Regions from separate parts of the Paraburkholderia sp. J12 genome, predicted to be linked through region 2. Evidence: riboswitches for the same ligand, from Rfam matches in the RefSeq annotation. Region 2 holds a riboswitch; the other holds the start of a gene.
What was found. Region 2 has a riboswitch for thiamine pyrophosphate ahead of U5760_RS26645 (FAD-dependent oxidoreductase). Riboswitches for the same ligand answer to the same signal wherever they lie in the genome.
Positions count from the first base shown of each region.

Region 1: it holds a riboswitch for thiamine pyrophosphate, as region 2 does, so the genes downstream of both, thiC (phosphomethylpyrimidine synthase ThiC) here and U5760_RS26645 (FAD-dependent oxidoreductase) in region 2, are expected to answer to the same signal.

Region 1 covers NZ_CAJMZC010000009.1:278,556-287,027, forward strand. The annotation lists gene U5760_RS20495 (GreA/GreB family elongation factor) at 351-758, shown strand; TPP riboswitch at 854-1,003, shown strand; gene thiC (phosphomethylpyrimidine synthase ThiC) at 1,142-3,073, shown strand; gene U5760_RS20505 (glycine zipper 2TM domain-containing protein) at 3,299-3,520, shown strand; gene U5760_RS20510 (hypothetical protein) at 3,793-4,206, shown strand; gene U5760_RS20515 (L-lactate permease) at 4,461-6,059, shown strand; gene bamC (outer membrane protein assembly factor BamC) at 6,160-7,398, opposite strand; gene U5760_RS20525 (DUF2844 domain-containing protein) at 7,765-8,241, shown strand; gene U5760_RS20530 (DUF3443 domain-containing protein) at 8,238-8,472, shown strand, end outside.
Region 2 covers NZ_CAJMZC010000016.1:39,450-47,921, forward strand. The annotation lists gene U5760_RS26625 (ABC transporter ATP-binding protein) at 1-314, opposite strand, end outside; gene thiE (thiamine phosphate synthase) at 474-1,589, opposite strand; gene U5760_RS26635 (thiazole synthase) at 1,589-2,401, opposite strand; gene thiS (sulfur carrier protein ThiS) at 2,463-2,660, opposite strand; gene U5760_RS26645 (FAD-dependent oxidoreductase) at 2,672-3,832, opposite strand; TPP riboswitch at 4,092-4,205, opposite strand; gene U5760_RS26650 (ABC transporter ATP-binding protein/permease) at 4,497-6,248, shown strand; gene U5760_RS26655 (SDR family NAD(P)-dependent oxidoreductase) at 6,245-7,018, shown strand; gene U5760_RS26660 (MFS transporter) at 7,265-8,472, shown strand, end outside.

The DNA.
Region 1 (8,472 bases), on a different contig from region 2:
CCCGGAAAGGCATCGTCATCGCCCGTGCGGTTCGCGTGCTAACATTGCAAATCCTTTCTTTATGCTTTCGTTTTTACCTGTCGCCATGCGTACTCCGTTCTCGCATCTTGCCCGTTCGCTGCCCCCGCGCGCCTGCCGCGGCCTGCGCGAACGCGCGCGCATGCGAATCCGGGCGGGCGCATGCGCCGCGCAAGAAACCTTGTCGCGTCGCGCCACGACCCCGCCCGTCGCCGCCCGGCGTCCGGCCTGAACCGCTCTCCCCTCGTCATCCGGAGCCGTTCGGTCGGGCTCCGGGCCGATCCCGCACGCCCCGCCCATCGCCGTATTTCAGGATCGCAAGGAGAACCGCCGTGACCCGCAAAATCCGCTACCTCACCGAACTCGACGTCGCCCGTCTCGAAAAAAGCGCAGCCGAACCCGGCGCCGCCCCGGCGCGCCAGACCATGCTCGACGAACTGCTCGAGCGCGCCGAGATCGTCGCGCCGCAGGACGTCGCCGCGAACGTCGTGACCATGAACTCGCAGGTCACGCTCAAGAACGAGGAAACGGGCGAGACCTTCACGTGGACCGTCGTCTATCCGCGCAGCGCGGACTTCGCCGCCGGGCGCCTCAATGTGTTCTCGCCGGCCGGCCTCGCGCTGCTCGGCCTGAAGCGCGGCGACACCGTGCGCTTCACGCCGCCGAGCGGCGCCCAGCAGACGCTGAAGATCGACCGCATCCTGTTCCAGCCCGAAGCGTCCGACGATTTCAGGCTGTAAGCGTGCCGGCAGGTCGGCGCCCTTGCCCGGCGCCATACCGCGAATTGCACGCGCGGGCACTTGCCAGATCGTCGCAGCACGGTGTATTGTTTGGCCTGCTTACGCGGGGGTCCTGCGTTATGCGCCGTTACGTAGTTTCGTATCTGCTCAGGTACGAAAGTCGGGCGGCGTATCGCGCGGGTGAGAAATACCCTTTGAACCTGATCTGGATAATGCCAGCGCAGGGAAGCGTCCGGACTTCGCAGCATCGCTCCACCCTCTCATCCAGCGAAGTCCGTCCACGTTCCGTCTCGTCTCCTGCGAAGCTGCTGTTCCCACTTTGCTTTGCATGGACCGGAGTCAGACGCTCAAGCGCCAACTCGGGTCGACACGGAGAGAGATACATGAACGCGAACCCGAAGTTCGTTTCCGCCAACGCGCACGTCGACGAAGCCGCGGTCGCGCCGCTGCCCAATTCCCGCAAGATCTACGTGACCGGCTCGCAGCCGGACATCCGCGTGCCGATGCGCGAAATCACGCAGTCGGACACGCCCACGGGCTTCGGCGGCGAAAAGAATCCGCCGATCTACGTCTACGACACGTCGGGTCCGTACACCGATCCTGATGCGCAGATCGACATTCGCGCCGGCCTGCCCGCGCTGCGCCAGACGTGGATCGAAAAGCGCGGCGACACCGAGTCGCTCGACGGCCTCTCGTCGCAATACGGCCGCGAGCGCGCCGCCGATCCGGCCACGGCCGAACTGCGCTTCCCGGGCCTGCACCGCACGCCGCGCCGCGCGAAGACCGGCAAGAACGTGACGCAGATGCACTACGCGCGTCAGGGCATCGTCACGCCCGAGATGGAGTACATCGCGATCCGCGAAAACCAGCGCCGCGCCGAGTATCTGGAAAGCCTCAAGGCAAGCGGCCCGAACGGCGCCAAACTCGCCGCGATGATGGGCCGCCAGCACGCGGGCCAGGCCTTCGGTGCCGCGGCCTTCGGCGCCGACGCGCTCAAGGCAATCACGCCCGAATTCGTGCGCGAGGAAATCGCACGCGGCCGCGCGATCATTCCCGCCAACATCAACCACCCGGAAAGCGAGCCGATGATCATCGGCCGCAACTTCCTCGTGAAGATCAACGCGAACATCGGCAACTCGGCCGTGACCTCGTCGATCGGCGAGGAAGTGGACAAGATGACGTGGGCGATCCGCTGGGGCGGCGACACGGTCATGGATCTCTCCACGGGCAAGCACATCCACGAAACGCGCGAGTGGATCATCCGCAATTCGCCGGTGCCGATCGGCACGGTGCCGATCTACCAGGCACTCGAAAAGGTCAACGGCAAGGCGGAAGACCTCACGTGGGAAATCTTCCGCGACACGCTCATCGAGCAGGCCGAGCAAGGCGTAGACTACTTCACGATCCACGCGGGCGTGCGCCTGCAATACGTGCCGCTCACGGCCAACCGCATGACCGGCATCGTCTCGCGCGGCGGTTCGATCATGGCCAAGTGGTGCCTTGCCCACCATAAGGAATCCTTCATTTACGAGCATTTCGAAGAGATCTGCGAAATCATGAAGGAATACGACGTGAGCTTCTCGCTCGGCGACGGCCTGCGCCCCGGCTCGATCTACGACGCCAACGACGAAGCGCAGCTCGGCGAACTGAAGACGCTCGGCGAGCTCACGCAGGTCGCGTGGAAGCACGACGTGCAGGTGATGATCGAAGGCCCGGGCCACGTGCCGATGCAGCTCATCAAGGAGAACATGGATCTCCAGCTCGACTGGTGCAAGGAAGCGCCCTTCTACACGCTCGGGCCGCTCACCACCGACATCGCACCGGGCTACGACCACATCACCTCGGGCATCGGCGCCGCGATGATCGGCTGGTTCGGCACGGCGATGCTGTGCTACGTGACGCCCAAGGAACACCTGGGCCTGCCGAACAAGGACGACGTGAAGGAAGGCATCATCACGTACAAGCTCGCGGCCCACGCAGCCGATCTGGCGAAGGGCCATCCGGGCGCGCAGGTGCGCGACAACGCACTCTCGAAGGCGCGTTTCGAGTTCCGCTGGGAGGACCAGTTCAACCTCGGTCTCGACCCGGACAAGGCACGCGAATTCCACGACGAAACGCTGCCGAAGGACTCGGCCAAGGTTGCGCATTTCTGCTCGATGTGCGGCCCGCACTTCTGCTCGATGAAGATCACGCAGGACGTGCGCGATTTCGCGGCCAAACAAGGCATGAGCGACGACGAGGCCCTGAAAAAAGGCATGGAAGTGAAGGCCGTCGAGTTCATCAAGCAAGGCGCCGAAATCTACCAGCGCCAGTAAGCCATACGGTGTGAGAAGCCTGGGAAGGGCGCGGTGCAAGCCGCGCCCTTCGTTTTTGCAGTGCACGAAAAGTGCTGCGTGCGAAACATTCTTTTACGAATCCAACGACTCGCTGACAAAGCCGAACAACCAGATACGGGATCGCCCGATACGATGGGAATATCGGAGTGGCGGCTTGCGTCCGCGCGCAGGCAACGCCGCTCGTCATTACCCCTGGAGTCGGACATGAAAACCCTTGCACGCGCACGCATTCTCATCGCACTCGCTACCGTCGTCACGGCGGCGGCCAGCCTTTCCGCCTGCGACAACATGTCGACGCGCGACCGCGATACCGCGATCGGCGCAGGGGTGGGCGGCGTCGCGGGCGCGGCACTCGGCGGCAGCGCGCTCTCGACGGTGGGCGGCGCGGCGGTGGGCGGCATCATCGGCAATCAGGTCGGCAAGTAACGTTGCACCGGCCCGCAGTACCTGAGGACAAAGCGCAAGACACAAGGCGCGAACACCATCATTAGAACGACAGGCAAACGCAGCTATCAGAGAGGCGGCGCGGCGCATACCCGGTAACAGGATGCGCCGCGTTCGTTTTGCCTTTGCAATCGCGCGAAATACGCGGTTACCGGTGCGCAACACAAAGTCACGAACGACAGCGTAAGCTCGGGAGATGCCAGTTTGCGCCCCACATCGGGCGCGCGGCCGGCCGTCCGCTCACGGAGTCCGCCATGACACGCCCGTCTGTGTTCCTCGCCCCTGCCCGTTCCCTGCGCCCCACAGGTTCCCTGCGTTCCAATCGCACCGCGCGCACCTTTCGCGGCATCACAGTCGCCGGCGCCGTTGCCTCCACCCTTGCGCTTTCGGGCTGCTACTACTATTACCCGTACGGCTATGGCTACGGTACCTACCCGGCTTACGCCACGCAGCAGGAAACCGCCGTTGCCACAGCCGGCAACACGCCGGCTCCCAACGCCGTGCCCGATGCCCAATATCCGGGACCGCTCTATTCGACCCAGCCGGTAGCCATTGCCGTGCCCGCTTATTCCGCGTGGCCGGTCTATCCCGCTTATTACCCCGCTTGGGGCTGGGGCGCGCCCGCCGTGTCGTTCGGCTTCGGCTGGAGCGGTGGACACTGGCATTGACGACTGCGGTTCCCCCTTGCGCGCGTAATGCGCTTTCCCCCGCGCGGCCCCCATTCAGGCGGGGCCGCCAGTTCCTCGCCATATTCGGTGCCGGACCGTACTTACCCTGCTTGACGCTCAAGCCGCATTTTCTATGCTGCTATTGGGCGTCGGGGACTGAAGCACGGCCTTAAATAATCGCCCATCCAGCACGTGCCCCGGCGCACCGGGCGGCATCGACTGCGCCGACTCCAGAACAGCATAAAGGAGACATCATGTTTCACCAGCTGTTGACTCCCATCGGCAATTCGCTTCTGCCTTCTTTCATCGTTGCGGCACTTCCCATCCTCACCGTGCTCGTCCTGCTGGGCTGGGCACGACGCCCTGCGTGGCAGGCCTCGCTCGCGGGGCTCGTGGTCGGGCTGATCGTCGCGATCTTCGGCTGGCAGTTTCCGGCCGGCCTCGCCATCGACTCCGTCGTCGCGGGCGCCGTGTTCGCGCTCTGGCCGGTCATGTGGATCGTCGTCACGGCCATCCTGCTCTACAACATCGCGCTGCGCTCGGGACGCTTCGCGGCCTTTCGCATGTGGCTGCTCGACAATCTGCCGAACGACCGCCGCATCGTGCTCGTGGTAGTCGGCTTTTCGTTCGGCGCGCTCTTCGAAGGCATCTCCGGCTTCGGCACGCCCGTCGCGATCACGAGTTCGCTGCTCATCATGCTGGGCTTTCCCACGCTCGAAGCGCTCACCTTCACGCTGATCTTCAACACGGCGCCCGTGGCCTTCGGGGCGCTCGGCGTGCCGATCACGGTGCTCGGCGCCGTCACGCACCTGCCCGCCGATATGCTCGCGCAAATGGTCGGCCGCCAGTTGCCGTTCTTCGCGCTGCTGCTGCCCTTCTATGTGATCGCCATCTACGCGGGCGTGACCGGCATGCTGCGCATCTGGCCGGTGCTGCTCGTGGCGGGCGGCAGCTTCGCCATCACGCAGTTCGTGACCTCGAACTTCGTCAACTACAGCCTCACCGACGTGCTCTCGTCGCTGATCTCGCTGATCCTCACGATCGCGTTCCTGCGCGTCTGGAAGCCCGCGCCCGATCCGCAGTTCGAAATCCGCATCGACCGGGCGAAGGAAGTGCGCGGCACGGTGTCGGGCGCCGCCGGCTGGTATCCGTGGCTGATCGTGGCCGCGGTGGTGATCCTCTGGACCATCGCGAAAGTCTTCACGATCGGCGACACGAAGATCCCCTGGCCGGGTCTCGACAAGGCCGTGTACATCACGCTCTACAAGGTGCCCTACGGCGCGATCTGGGACTTCCAGCCGCTCGCCACCGGCACGGCGATTCTCGTAGCGGCGATCGTGACGGCGTTCGTCGTGCGCCTGAAGCCCGCCGACTTCGGCGGTGCGATCGTCGATACGTGGGTGCAGACGCGCATCGCCATCCTGACCGTCGCCACGATCGTCGGGCTCGCGTATCTGATGAACTACTCGGGGCTCACCTATACGCTCGGTCTCGGCGTCGCTTCGGTCGGCGCGTTCTTCCCGCTCGTTTCGGCCTTCCTCGGCTGGGTGGCGGTGTTCCTCTCCGGCAGCGACACCTCGGGCAACGCGCTCTTCGGCAATCTGCAGGTGGTGGCCGCGCGCCAGCTCAATCTGAACCCCGTGCTGATGGCGGCGACCAATTCGTCGGGCGGCGTGATGGGCAAGATGATCTCGCCGCAAAACATCTCCACGGGCGTCGCCACGACCGAGCTCAAGGGCAAGGAGGGCCACGTGTTCGCCCGCACGTTCAAGCACTCGATCCTGCTTACCGTGCTGCTGGGCATCCTCGTGTGGCTGCAGCAGAACGTGTTCACGTGGATGATTCCGCACTGAACGCGCACGGCCGCCGCGGGCCCGGACGATAAAAAAGCCCGCCTGCGCAATACGCGCAGGCGGGCTCGATGTTTCCCAGATCGTCCGGGCCTACGAAGACTTAACGCAGTTCCGAAACGACGAGACCCATGATCTCCTGAGCCGGACGCGAGGTATCGATCTGGCCGTTGTCGTCCAAGATCGCCACGCGCGTCTGGTTCTCGGTCACGGCGCGCACGTTCAGCTTGTACTGCTTCGCGGTCTTTTCCTTGCGGCCATGGAACACCTGGTTCCAGAAGCCCTGCTCGTCGGACGTCATGTCCTTCGGATCGACGTAGCGCAGGTAGTAGATGCCCTTGGCGCGGTCACTGTCGTCCACCGTGAAGTTCGCACGATTGAGCGCCATGCCCACGCGCTGCCAGGCGAGGTCGTACGGCTCGCCGAGCGTGAGTTCGGACGACGTGTACTGACCGCCCGTCTCGGCCTGAGCCTGCTTGCCGGAACCCGACTGCTGGCCCACCGCCGCGACGTTTTGCGCCGCCACGGCCGCCGCGGCCGCATCCGGGCCTGTGGCGGTCGCATTGGTGGCCTTGGCATTAGCCTTCGCGGCTTCCTCGTCGGCGAGCTTCACGTCGGGCACGCCCGGCTGCGCGCGCGCGAGCGTCGCCATCAGGCGCTTGAGGTACTCGGTTTCCAGCGCAGGATCGTTGGGCTTCGGCACCCACTGGCTGTTGTCGTTGTTGATGCCGGTGAGCTGCTCGGAGAGGCCCTTCTGGCTGATGAAGATGTAGGTGCCGCCGGCCGGCGAGGTTTCGAGACGCGTGCGGTACTTGTTGCGCTCCGCCGTGACGTACGAATTGCCCGTGGCCCACGAGAGCGTATTGCGGATGATGCCGTCCGAAAGCTTCGGATGCGTTTCGTTCCAGTCGGTTTCCATCACGCCCTTGTCGCGCTGGTCCGTGACCAGCAGGAAACCCTGCTCCTGCCAGAAGCGGCGCACCTGGGCCCAGAGCTGATCGGGCGTCTTGCTGTCCACCACAAGCCAGCTTTCCGTGCCGTCACGCTGGATATGCATGCCCGGCACCTGCGGCAGCACCTGGTTTTCGTCGCTGGGCGTCGCGGTGTCCTGCACCTGCTGCAGCGAGGACAGCGAGGTCTCGCCGCCCTGCGGCGGCAGCGAGCGCTGGTCGGCGGTTTCGTCGAGCAGGTTCGGCGGAACGGCCAGCGACGACTCCTTGGCCTTCGAGTCGCTGCGGTAATCGATCTTGGTCGGCGACGGCGAGCTGCAGCCGGCGACCAGCCCGCCCGCCATCAGGAGCGCAGCGGCGCGGATGGCAAGACGTTGGTGAAAAGCAGTCATGTTCGGGTAATCCTTCGGCTACGCCACGGCCAGTTTCCGTGGATCAACCAGCCATTTTACCGGGCGAGAGGCGCCCTGTGCAAAAACCGCTGGACGGGATCGCGTTACAGGATCTCTCAGCCCCCGGCAAACCGCCGCGAACCCGACCCCTTAACGTTCGTCAACATTTATACGACGCGCAAATTTACACGAAAATTTGCCGTTTCAGCTTTTTATTCAAGACGATAGATGACACGCTCGGCCCTCCTGACGTTTGCGCCCAGCCGAATAAAGAGCCCATCCTGCTTGTGCAGCGCGCGCCGGTGCTAACTTCGCGACAAATCTCAAAAAAAGCAGTAGGCCAAAAAGTCCGGAGAGGGGTGCCCCATGACGACACGTTCATTCCCGCGCGCGAAGCGCGAGGCGGCCTGCGCGAGCCTGCTTGCTGCTGCGAGCCTCTGGCTCGCCGCGCCCGCAGAGGCCGCGCTGGGCGATACCGCCGCGCCGATCGCGGCTGCGACCACGCGGGGCCTGGCGGGCGGCACGGCACGCGTGGTGGGTTATGTCGACGCCGGAGGCACGACGATCAACGAATATGTCGCCGTCGCGACCGGCCAGATCTTCGCGTACTCGTGGCGAGGCCCGACCATGCCGAACCTGGACGCTTTGCTCGGCAGCTACGCGGCTTCGTGGCGCAGCGGCGCAGCGGCCGTCCTCGACGAAGCGCGCGGCGACCTGCACGCCGCCCGTGTGGATCAGCCCGATGTGGTGGTCGAAACGGCCGGTCAGATGCGCAGCTACGTGGGCCGCGCCTGGCTGCCGGCCGCGCTGCCCGCCGGCGTGAGCGAAGGGGACCTGCGATGAGCCGCCGCCTGCGCCTTGCACCGCGCGCGCTGTTTTGCTCATTGGCACTCTGCGCCCTGCTCGCCGCCTGCGGCGGCGGCGGTAGCAGTAGCGGTAACAGCGCAAGCGCCGCCAGCAGTAGCAGCCCCGCCTCCGCGGCCGCGCCGGCTTCGGCTCCCGGCACGCCGGCAAGCAGCACCAGCTCGACGAGCACCACGAGCACAACGAGCACAACGAGCACAACGTCGCCCC
Region 2 (8,472 bases):
TTCTCGAACACCGACATGTCGGTGAAGAGCGCGCCGAACTGGAACAGCATGCCCATCTTGCGGCGCAGCGCGTAGAGGCCTTCGCGCGACTGCACGCCGATGTCCTCGCCGTGAAACAGCACCTGGCCGCGCTGGGCGCGCACGAGGCCGCCAATCAGGCGCAGCACCGTGGTCTTGCCGCCGCCCGAGCCGCCCATGACCGCCACGACCCGACCGCGCCCGAAGCGCATGTTCAGGCCGGACAGGACGAGCCGATCGCCATAGCCGAAATCGACGTCGCGCAGCTCCAGCAGGGTCTCAGAAGATGATGGCACGTGGGCTGACAGTCTATTTACACGAAGGCGGGATTATAGGGCCATCATGAAAAAGCTGCCTTGGCGCGCCCTATCCCGAATTCCGACCGGTAAGAGACGCCAACCGGCCACCCCGGCGGGATTGGGGCGCGAAACGCCCGACATCCCGCCGGCGGGCCATTATTGCGTAAACGCGTTGCGCAATGCAGCAACCGCGGCAGCCGGATCGGCCGCCTCGGTCACCGCGCGCACGACGGCCGCGCAGCCCACGCCCGTTGCAAGCACCTGCGGCAGCACCGCGCCGTCGATGCCGCCGATCGCCACCAGCGGCACCACGCCTTCCAGCAGCTTCACGTAGCGCGCGAGGCGCCGGAGCCCTTGCGGCGCGGTGGGCATCGCCTTGGTCGTGGTGGGAAAGACCGCGCCGAGCGCGACGTAGCTCGGGCGGAAATGCAGCGCCGTCAGCATCTCGAAATAGCCGTGCGTCGAAAGGCCGAGCCGCACGCCTGCCGCCGTCAGCGCGCCGAGATCCGCTTCGCGCAGGTCCTCCTGGCCGAGGTGCACGCCATACGCGCCCGCGGCCAGCGCTTCCTGCCAGTGATCGTTGATGAACACTCGGGAGTCGCTGTGCCGGCGCCCCGCCGCAACACAGCGTTCGATTTCGTCCACCAGTTCCGGCGACTTCGGCTGCTTGCTGCGCAGCTGCACGGTTTGCGCGCCGTAGTCGAGCACGCGTTCCACCCAGTCGGCCGTCGGCAGCACCGGGTACAGGCCGAGCTTCGCCGGGCACGGCGCGAACGGCTGCGCCGGCGCGGCGGGCAAGTCCGGCACGCGCGGAAAGCGCGCAATATCCACGGGCCACGCGTCCTCGCGAGCCTCGTCGCCGTCGCGCCAGGCGAGCGCCAGCACGAGCGCGTCGTGCGGATCGAACCCGCAGTCGAGGAATGCCGCCAGCGCCGGCACCCAGTCTTCCGCCAGCTCGCCCTCCAGCGCGTAGCGCTCGCCGCCCAGGTGCAGTGTCACGCGGGCCGCTTTCGGATCGTCGCCGGCGGCTTCGATCACGCCCGCGCCCGCCGTCATCCAGCGCGCGAGGTGGGCGAGATGCGGCGCCGCGTCGGTCACGACGATCAGGTCGCCGCCGTTCGGCGCGTCCGGCGCGGTGAGGCAGATGCGCCACGGCGCATGGGTGGGCGGCCAGTCGCCGAGGCGCGCGCGAATGCGCTCTGCCGTGGCAGTCAGTTCATCGGCCGGCGGCCAGAAAAGTTCGCGGTCCTGCAGTCGCAGCGTCTCGGTCATCACTGGCCTCCATCCTGATGCCAGAACGGCATGCCCACGACCGGCGTGCTCGCCACGGCCGCTTCGCGCTCGGCCATCGGCCCGGCGAGATACGCGGCGCGGCCCGCCTCCACGCCCAGCGCGAACGCGCGCGCCATCGCGTCGGGATGCGTGGCCTGCGCGACCGCCGTGTTGAGCAGCACGCCGTCGAAGCCCCACTCCATCACCTGCGCCGCATGCGACGGCAGGCCGAGACCCGCGTCGACGATCAGCGGCACGTCGGGCAGCCGCTCGCGCAGCACGCGCAGGCCGTATGGATTGATCACGCCCTTGCCGGTGCCGATGGGGGCGCCCCACGGCATCAGCGCCTCGCAGCCCGCGTCGAGCAGGCGCCGGCCGATCACGAGGTCTTCGGTGCAATACGGCAGCACCTTGAAGCCGTCCTTCACGAGACGCGACGCGGCCTCGATCAGGCCGACCGGGTCCGGCTGCAGCGTGTAGTCGTCGCCGATCAGTTCGAGCTTGATCCAGTCGGTTTCGAATACCTCGCGCGCCATGTGGGCCGTGGTCACCGCTTCGTTGACGGTGAGGCAGCCCGCCGTATTCGGCAGAAGCGGCACGCCGTGGCGCTTGAGCAGGTCGAAGAAGCCCGCCTCGGCGGTGCCGTCGTTCATCTGGCGGCGCAGCGCGACGGTGATCATGCCGGGGCGCCCCGCATCGATCGAATCGGAAAGCGACTGCAGCGACGGATAGCGCGACGTGCCGAGCAGCACGCGGCTCGCGAAGGTTTCGCCGTAGAGCGTGAGCGCGTCGGCGGTGGAAGAGGTGGTCATGGCGATGGAATCCCTGGCGGTTTCGGGTCGGACTCGAGGTGGCGTGGGGGTGGCGTGCGGCTCAGCCGCCGGCCACCGGACTCACGACGTCGAGGCGGTCGCCCGCAGCAAGCGTGCGCGCAACGTGCTGGGCGCGCGCGACGAAATCGCCGTTCAGCGCGACGGCATAGGGCGGACGCGCGCCGAACGCGGCCAGCGCGTCGGCAACGGTCGACCCTTCGGGCAGCGTGAGCGGTTTCTGGTTGATCTGTATGTCCATATCGATTCTGTTTACTTCACGTTCAGTGCTTCGCGTTCGCGGTTGGCGGCGCCGTTGTGCAGCATCGCGCTCCAGCGCGAGCCGTTGCGCCAGGCTTCGAAGGCGTCTGGATCCGCTACGCGGCCGGCGAGCAGCGCCTCTGCGCAACGCACCGCCTCGTCGGCCACAGCGGGCGCAATCATGAAGCCGTGCCGGTAGAGCCCGTTTACCCGCAAGGTCCGTGCGCCGTCCCAGATCAACGCCGGGCGGTGATCGGGCAGCGTGGGGCGGCATTGCGAATTGAGCTCGAGAATGCGCGCCTCGCCGAAGGCCGGATGCACGGCAAACGCCGCGCTCAGCAATTCGAGCGCCGAGCGCACGCTGACCGGCGACATGTCCTCGCCTTCGATCTCGGTGGCGCCGATCACGTAGAGGTCGTTCTGCTTGGGCGCGATATAGAGCGGATAGCGCGGATGCAAAAGACGCACGGGCCGCGTGAGTCCGATGCCCGGCGCATGCACGCGCGCGACTTCGCCGCGGATGCCGCGCAGCGCGGGCAGCGCAGGCTTGGCGCCGAGGCCGCGGCAATCGATCGTCACGCGCGCGGGCGGCAGATCGGCCTCGTCCACCGGCGTGTGCCAGTGCGCTTGTACGCCCCGCTGCGCGAGACCCGCCGCCAGCGCGGGCAGCACCTGGCGGTTATCGAGCTGGCCTTCGCCGGGCAGCAGCCAGCCGCGCGCGAAGCGGCCGGCGAGCGCCGGCTCCGCCGCATCGAGTTCCTGGCCCGCGAGCGCGACGAAGCCCTCGTCCGCCAGCCAGTGCGGCGCGTTCGCGCGCACGCGGCGCTCGAAGAGCGGCGCTTCGGTGCGATCGGCGTGATGCCACACGACGAGCGTGCCGTTGTGCTGGAAGAACACCGGCTCGGGCAGTTGCGCGAGTATCTGCGGCCACGTTTCGAGCGACGCGACACCGAGTTCGGTGATGAGCAGTTCGGCCACGGCGGCTTCGGCGAGCGGCGCGAGCATCGCGGCGGCAACCCACGCGGCGGCGTCGGCACCTTCTGGGCCGCCGCGCTCGTACAGCGCAACGCGATGCCCCGCGCCGGCAAGCCGCCACGCGACGAGTCGGCCGGAAAGCCCCCCGCCGAGCACGGCGAAATCGGGCATGGCAGCGGTGGCGCGCACGCGGCTCATGACGGCACTCCGCCGCGCGCGAGGGCACACCCACAGGTCGCGCCAAAGCTTGCGCGAACAACGAAGCGGGCGGCAACGCCACGAGAAACGCGGGCTAAATAAACTGAGGAATAGGCGGTCATCGTATCCTTTCCGTACGGCAACAGCAGACGTACCCAAGGACGAAACCGGCTGGCAAGGCCGGCCGGACAGGCGCGTGAGGCGCTGGGACACGGGTCCCATGCACGCTTGCCCGGCGGGAAACTGGAAATGGATCCAGCAAGACTTTCCGGAAACTTCCCGCGCCGGTATTACCCGGATCGGGTGCGAAGGGTCTCTCTCAGCCTCACGGCGACATGCACGGCATGCCGGCGAAGCACCCCTGTTTCGTCAACGGTCATTAGACCACAAAAGGCCCGGGGCCCGCAAACCTCGGCGGCGCGGCCTTCCCGGGCCGGCTGGCCGGTGCCGTTTCGCGGGCGCCGCGCACCCTCTGGCACAATGCCCGGAACGCCTGCGGGCTGTCGCAATGAGACAATGAGCCGCGCGCTTTAACGTCGACGGCACCGATGCCTCCCCTGTTAAGCCCCGCTTAAGCGGCCGGCGACAGAATCGCAGCACCGTCGTGCCACGCCGCACGCTTCGCATTTTTCCGGCCCGGGGCCGGGCCAACATCAGGACGCACATGACCAACCTATCTTCCCGCCCCACGCCGGATCAGCCCGAAAAGGTCTCGGCCTGGAGCCTGATCAAACCCTATTGGGTCTCCGAGGAGCGTTGGGTCGCCTGGGGGCTGCTGGTGGCGATCATCGTCATCAATCTGACCGTGGTGTGGATCAATGTGCGGTTCAACACCTGGAACGGCGACTTCTACGACGCGCTGCAGAGCAAGGACGTCAAGCAGTTCCCGCACCTTCTGATGGTCTTCACCGTACTCGCGTTCGCGTTCATCATCCTCGCGGTGTACGGGCGCTATCTGCGCCAGATGCTGGGCTTCCGGTGGCGTCAATGGCTCACGACGCGCTTTCTCGACGAATGGCTCGACAAGGGCGCGTTCTACCGCATCGAGCGCGATCGCCTCGCCGACAACCCCGACCAGCGGATCAGCGACGACCTGCAGGCGTTCGCCAACAACACGCTCGCGCTGACGCTCGATCTGCTCTCGACGGTCGTCACGCTGGTGTCGTTCATCACGATCCTCTGGTCGCTCGCGGGGGCGCTCACGTTTTCGCTGGGCGGCACGCCCATCACGATTCCGGGCTACATGGTCTGGGCCGCCCTGCTCTACGCCGTGTTCGGCTCGTACGTGACCCAGAAGGCCGGCCATCCGCTCGTCTCGATCAACTATCAGCAACAGAAAGTGGAAGCGGACTTCCGCTTCGGCCTCATCCGCCTGCGCGAAAACTCCGAGCAGATTGCCCTCTACGACGGCATGAACACCGAGCGCAGCAATGCGCAGGGGCTGTTCGAGCACATTCGCGAAAACTGGTGGCGCGTGATGAAGTACACGAAGCGCCTCACCTTCGTGCTCAGTTTTTACGGCCAGATTGCCATCATTTTCCCGCTCGTCGTCGCGGCGCCGCGCTACTTTGCAGGTGCATTCTCGTTCGGCGTGCTGATGAAGATCTCTGGAGCGTTCGGCACCGTGAGCGACTGCTTCTCGTGGTTCATGAACAGTTACTCCACCCTCGTCGAATGGCGCGCCACCGTCAACCGTCTGCGCGAATTCGCGCGCGTGGTGCATGCGCCGCGCCTGAAGGAAACGGTTTCTCCCGCCACCGAGCACGGCGGCATCAACCTGCACTACGTGGATGCCAACGCGCTGTCCACCGAGCATCTGAAGCTGTCGCTGCCCAACGGCCTGCCGCTTTCCGAAGTGCGCGACATCGCCATCAGGCCGGGCTCGCGCTGGCTCGTGCGCGGCCCGTCGGGCGCGGGCAAGAGCACGCTCATGCGCGCGCTCGCGGGGCTCTGGCCGTTCGGCGAAGGCTCGATCGACGCCCCCGTCGATGCGCGCATGATGTTCATCCCGCAGCAAAGCTACCTGCCGATCGGCACGCTCAAGGCCGCGCTCACCTACCCCTCGCCCGCCGCCGACTACAGCGACGAAGAATGCCGCGAAGCCCTGCGCGCGTGCCGGCTCGAAGACTACGTCGACCGGCTCGAAGAATCGGCGCACTGGACGCGCGTGCTCTCGCCGGGCGAGCAGCAACGGCTTGCGGGCGCTCGCGTGCTGCTGCACAAGCCCGACTACCTGTTCCTCGACGAAGCGACGAGCGCACTCGACGCCGAGAACGAAGGCCGTCTCTACAAGCTCTTCACCGAGCGCCTGCCGAAGGCGGCTATCGTGAGCGTTGCGCATCGCGAGTCGCTTGCGGCGTTCCACGAGGAAACGCTCGACATCGAGCGCATGCCCGAAGAGCGCATCGCCGCATGAGTGCGGGCGCGCACGAGCGTGTCGTCCTGATCACCGGAGCGGGCGCGGGGATCGGCGCCGCGCTCGCCCGGCGGCTCGCCGCGCCGGGCGTCGCGCTCATGCTGCATGCGCGCGGCGCCGACGAAGCGGCGCAGGCGCGTCTCGCCGCAGTCGCCGCGACGTGCGCGAGCCAAGGGGCGACGTGCGCAACCGTCTGCGCCGATCTGGCCGAATCGGGCGCTGCCGGCCGCATCGTCGAAACCACGCTGGCGCGTTTCGGCGCGCTCGACCAGCTGGTCGCCAACGCAGGCCACGCGCAGCGCCGGACGCTCGCGTCGCTCGATGCCGAAGCGCTCGCAGCCTCTTTCGCCGCCATGCCCGCGGCCTTCGCGGCCCTCGTTCGCGGCGCACAGGCCGCGCTCGCCGCATCGGCGTGCGGCCGCGTGGTGGCGCTCAGCTCGTTCGTCGCGCACCGCTACCGCGCCGACGCACCGTTCGCCGCCACCGCCGCCGCCAAGGCGGCACTCGAATCGCTCGCCAAAACCGCGGCGGCCGAACTCGCGCCGCACGGCATAACGGTGAACTGCGTGGCTCCCGGCTACACGCGCAAGGATCGGGGCCCCACGCCCGCGAACGCGCCCGCATGGGCCCGCGCGGCCGAGGAAACGCCGCTCGGCCGCGTGGCCGAACCCGCCGATATCGCCGAACTCATCGCCTTCCTGCTCTCCGGCGCCGCCCGCCATATCACCGGCCAGGTGATCCACGTCGACGGCGGACTCACGCTGGGCTAACCGTCTTGCGCAAGCTTTGCCGCATGGCGCAGCCGCGCCGCTACGGGTTAGCACGCCGGTTCGCACGCTGATTTGTTCGCTGGTTCGTTCGCTTGCTATCGAACCCGGCGTACGCACAAAGCGCATCGCGCGATCTCGTTACCCTCGCCTCTGCCCCAATCACCCCTTAAAATAGCCCCTCTCCAGCATTCACGCCGTATACGGCGCCGCCGGTCATGGCAGGACAACAACGGGGGAAGACACGCGATGGGATCGTTCCAGTGGTTCACGGAGCTGAGCGCGCGCGAGCGCCGCACGCTCTACGCCGGCTTCGGCGGCTACGCCGTCGACGCGTTCGACTTCATGATCTACTCGTTCCTGATCCCCACGCTGATCGCCGCCTGGGGCATGACCAAAAGCGAAGCCGGGATGATCGCCACCAGCTCGCTGATTTCCTCGGCGATCGGCGGCTGGTTCGCCGGCGTGCTGGCCGACCGCTACGGCCGGGTGCGCGTGCTGCAGTGGACCATCGCCACCTTCGCGCTCTTCACCTGCCTCTCCGGCTTCACGAACTCGTTCTGGCAGTTGCTCGCCACCCGCACGCTGCAGGGCTTCGGCTTCGGCGGCGAATGGTCGGTCGTCACGATCATGATGGCCGAGACGATCCGCTCGCCGCAGCATCGCGCCAAGGCCGTGGGCACGGTGCAGAGCAGCTGGTCGTTCGGCTGGGCCGCGGCCGCGATCCTCTACTGGGCCTTCTTCGCCATCCTGCCCGAAGCGCTCGCCTGGCGCGCGTGCTTCTGGATCGGCATCGTGCCCGCACTGTGGATCCTCTACGTGCGCCGCAACGTGAGCGACCCCGAGATCTTCGTTCAAACGCGCCGCGCCCGGGAAAGCGGCGCCACACAGGCCCATTTCCTGCAGATCTTCGCGCCCGCGCATCTCGGCACCACGCTCCTCGGCAGCGCACTGTGCACCGGCATGCTCGGCGGCTACTACGCCATCACCACCTGGCTGCCCACCTATCTGAAGACCGTGCGCCACCTCTCGGTGTTCAACACGAGCGGCTATCTGATCGTGCTGATCGTCGGCTCGTTCACGGGCTATATCGTCGGCGCGATTCTCTCGGACCGCATCGGGCGGCGCGCCTCGTTCATCCTGTTCGCGATCGGCTCGTTCGCGCTCGGCATGGCCTACACCATGCTGCCCATCACCAATGGCGCCATGCTGCTGCTCGGCTTTCCGCTCGGCATCGTGGTGCAGGGCATTTTCGCGGGCGTGGGCGCCTATCTCTCCGAGCTCTATCCGAACGCGATCCGGGGCTCCGGCCAGGGCTTCTGCTACAACCTCGGGCGCGGACTCGGCTCGTTTTTCCCGATCCTCGTCGGCACGCTCGCGCAGTCCATGTCGCTCGTGAAAGCGATCGGCGCCGTGGCCGGCGCGGGTTATCTGCTCGTGATCGTCAGCGCCCTCTG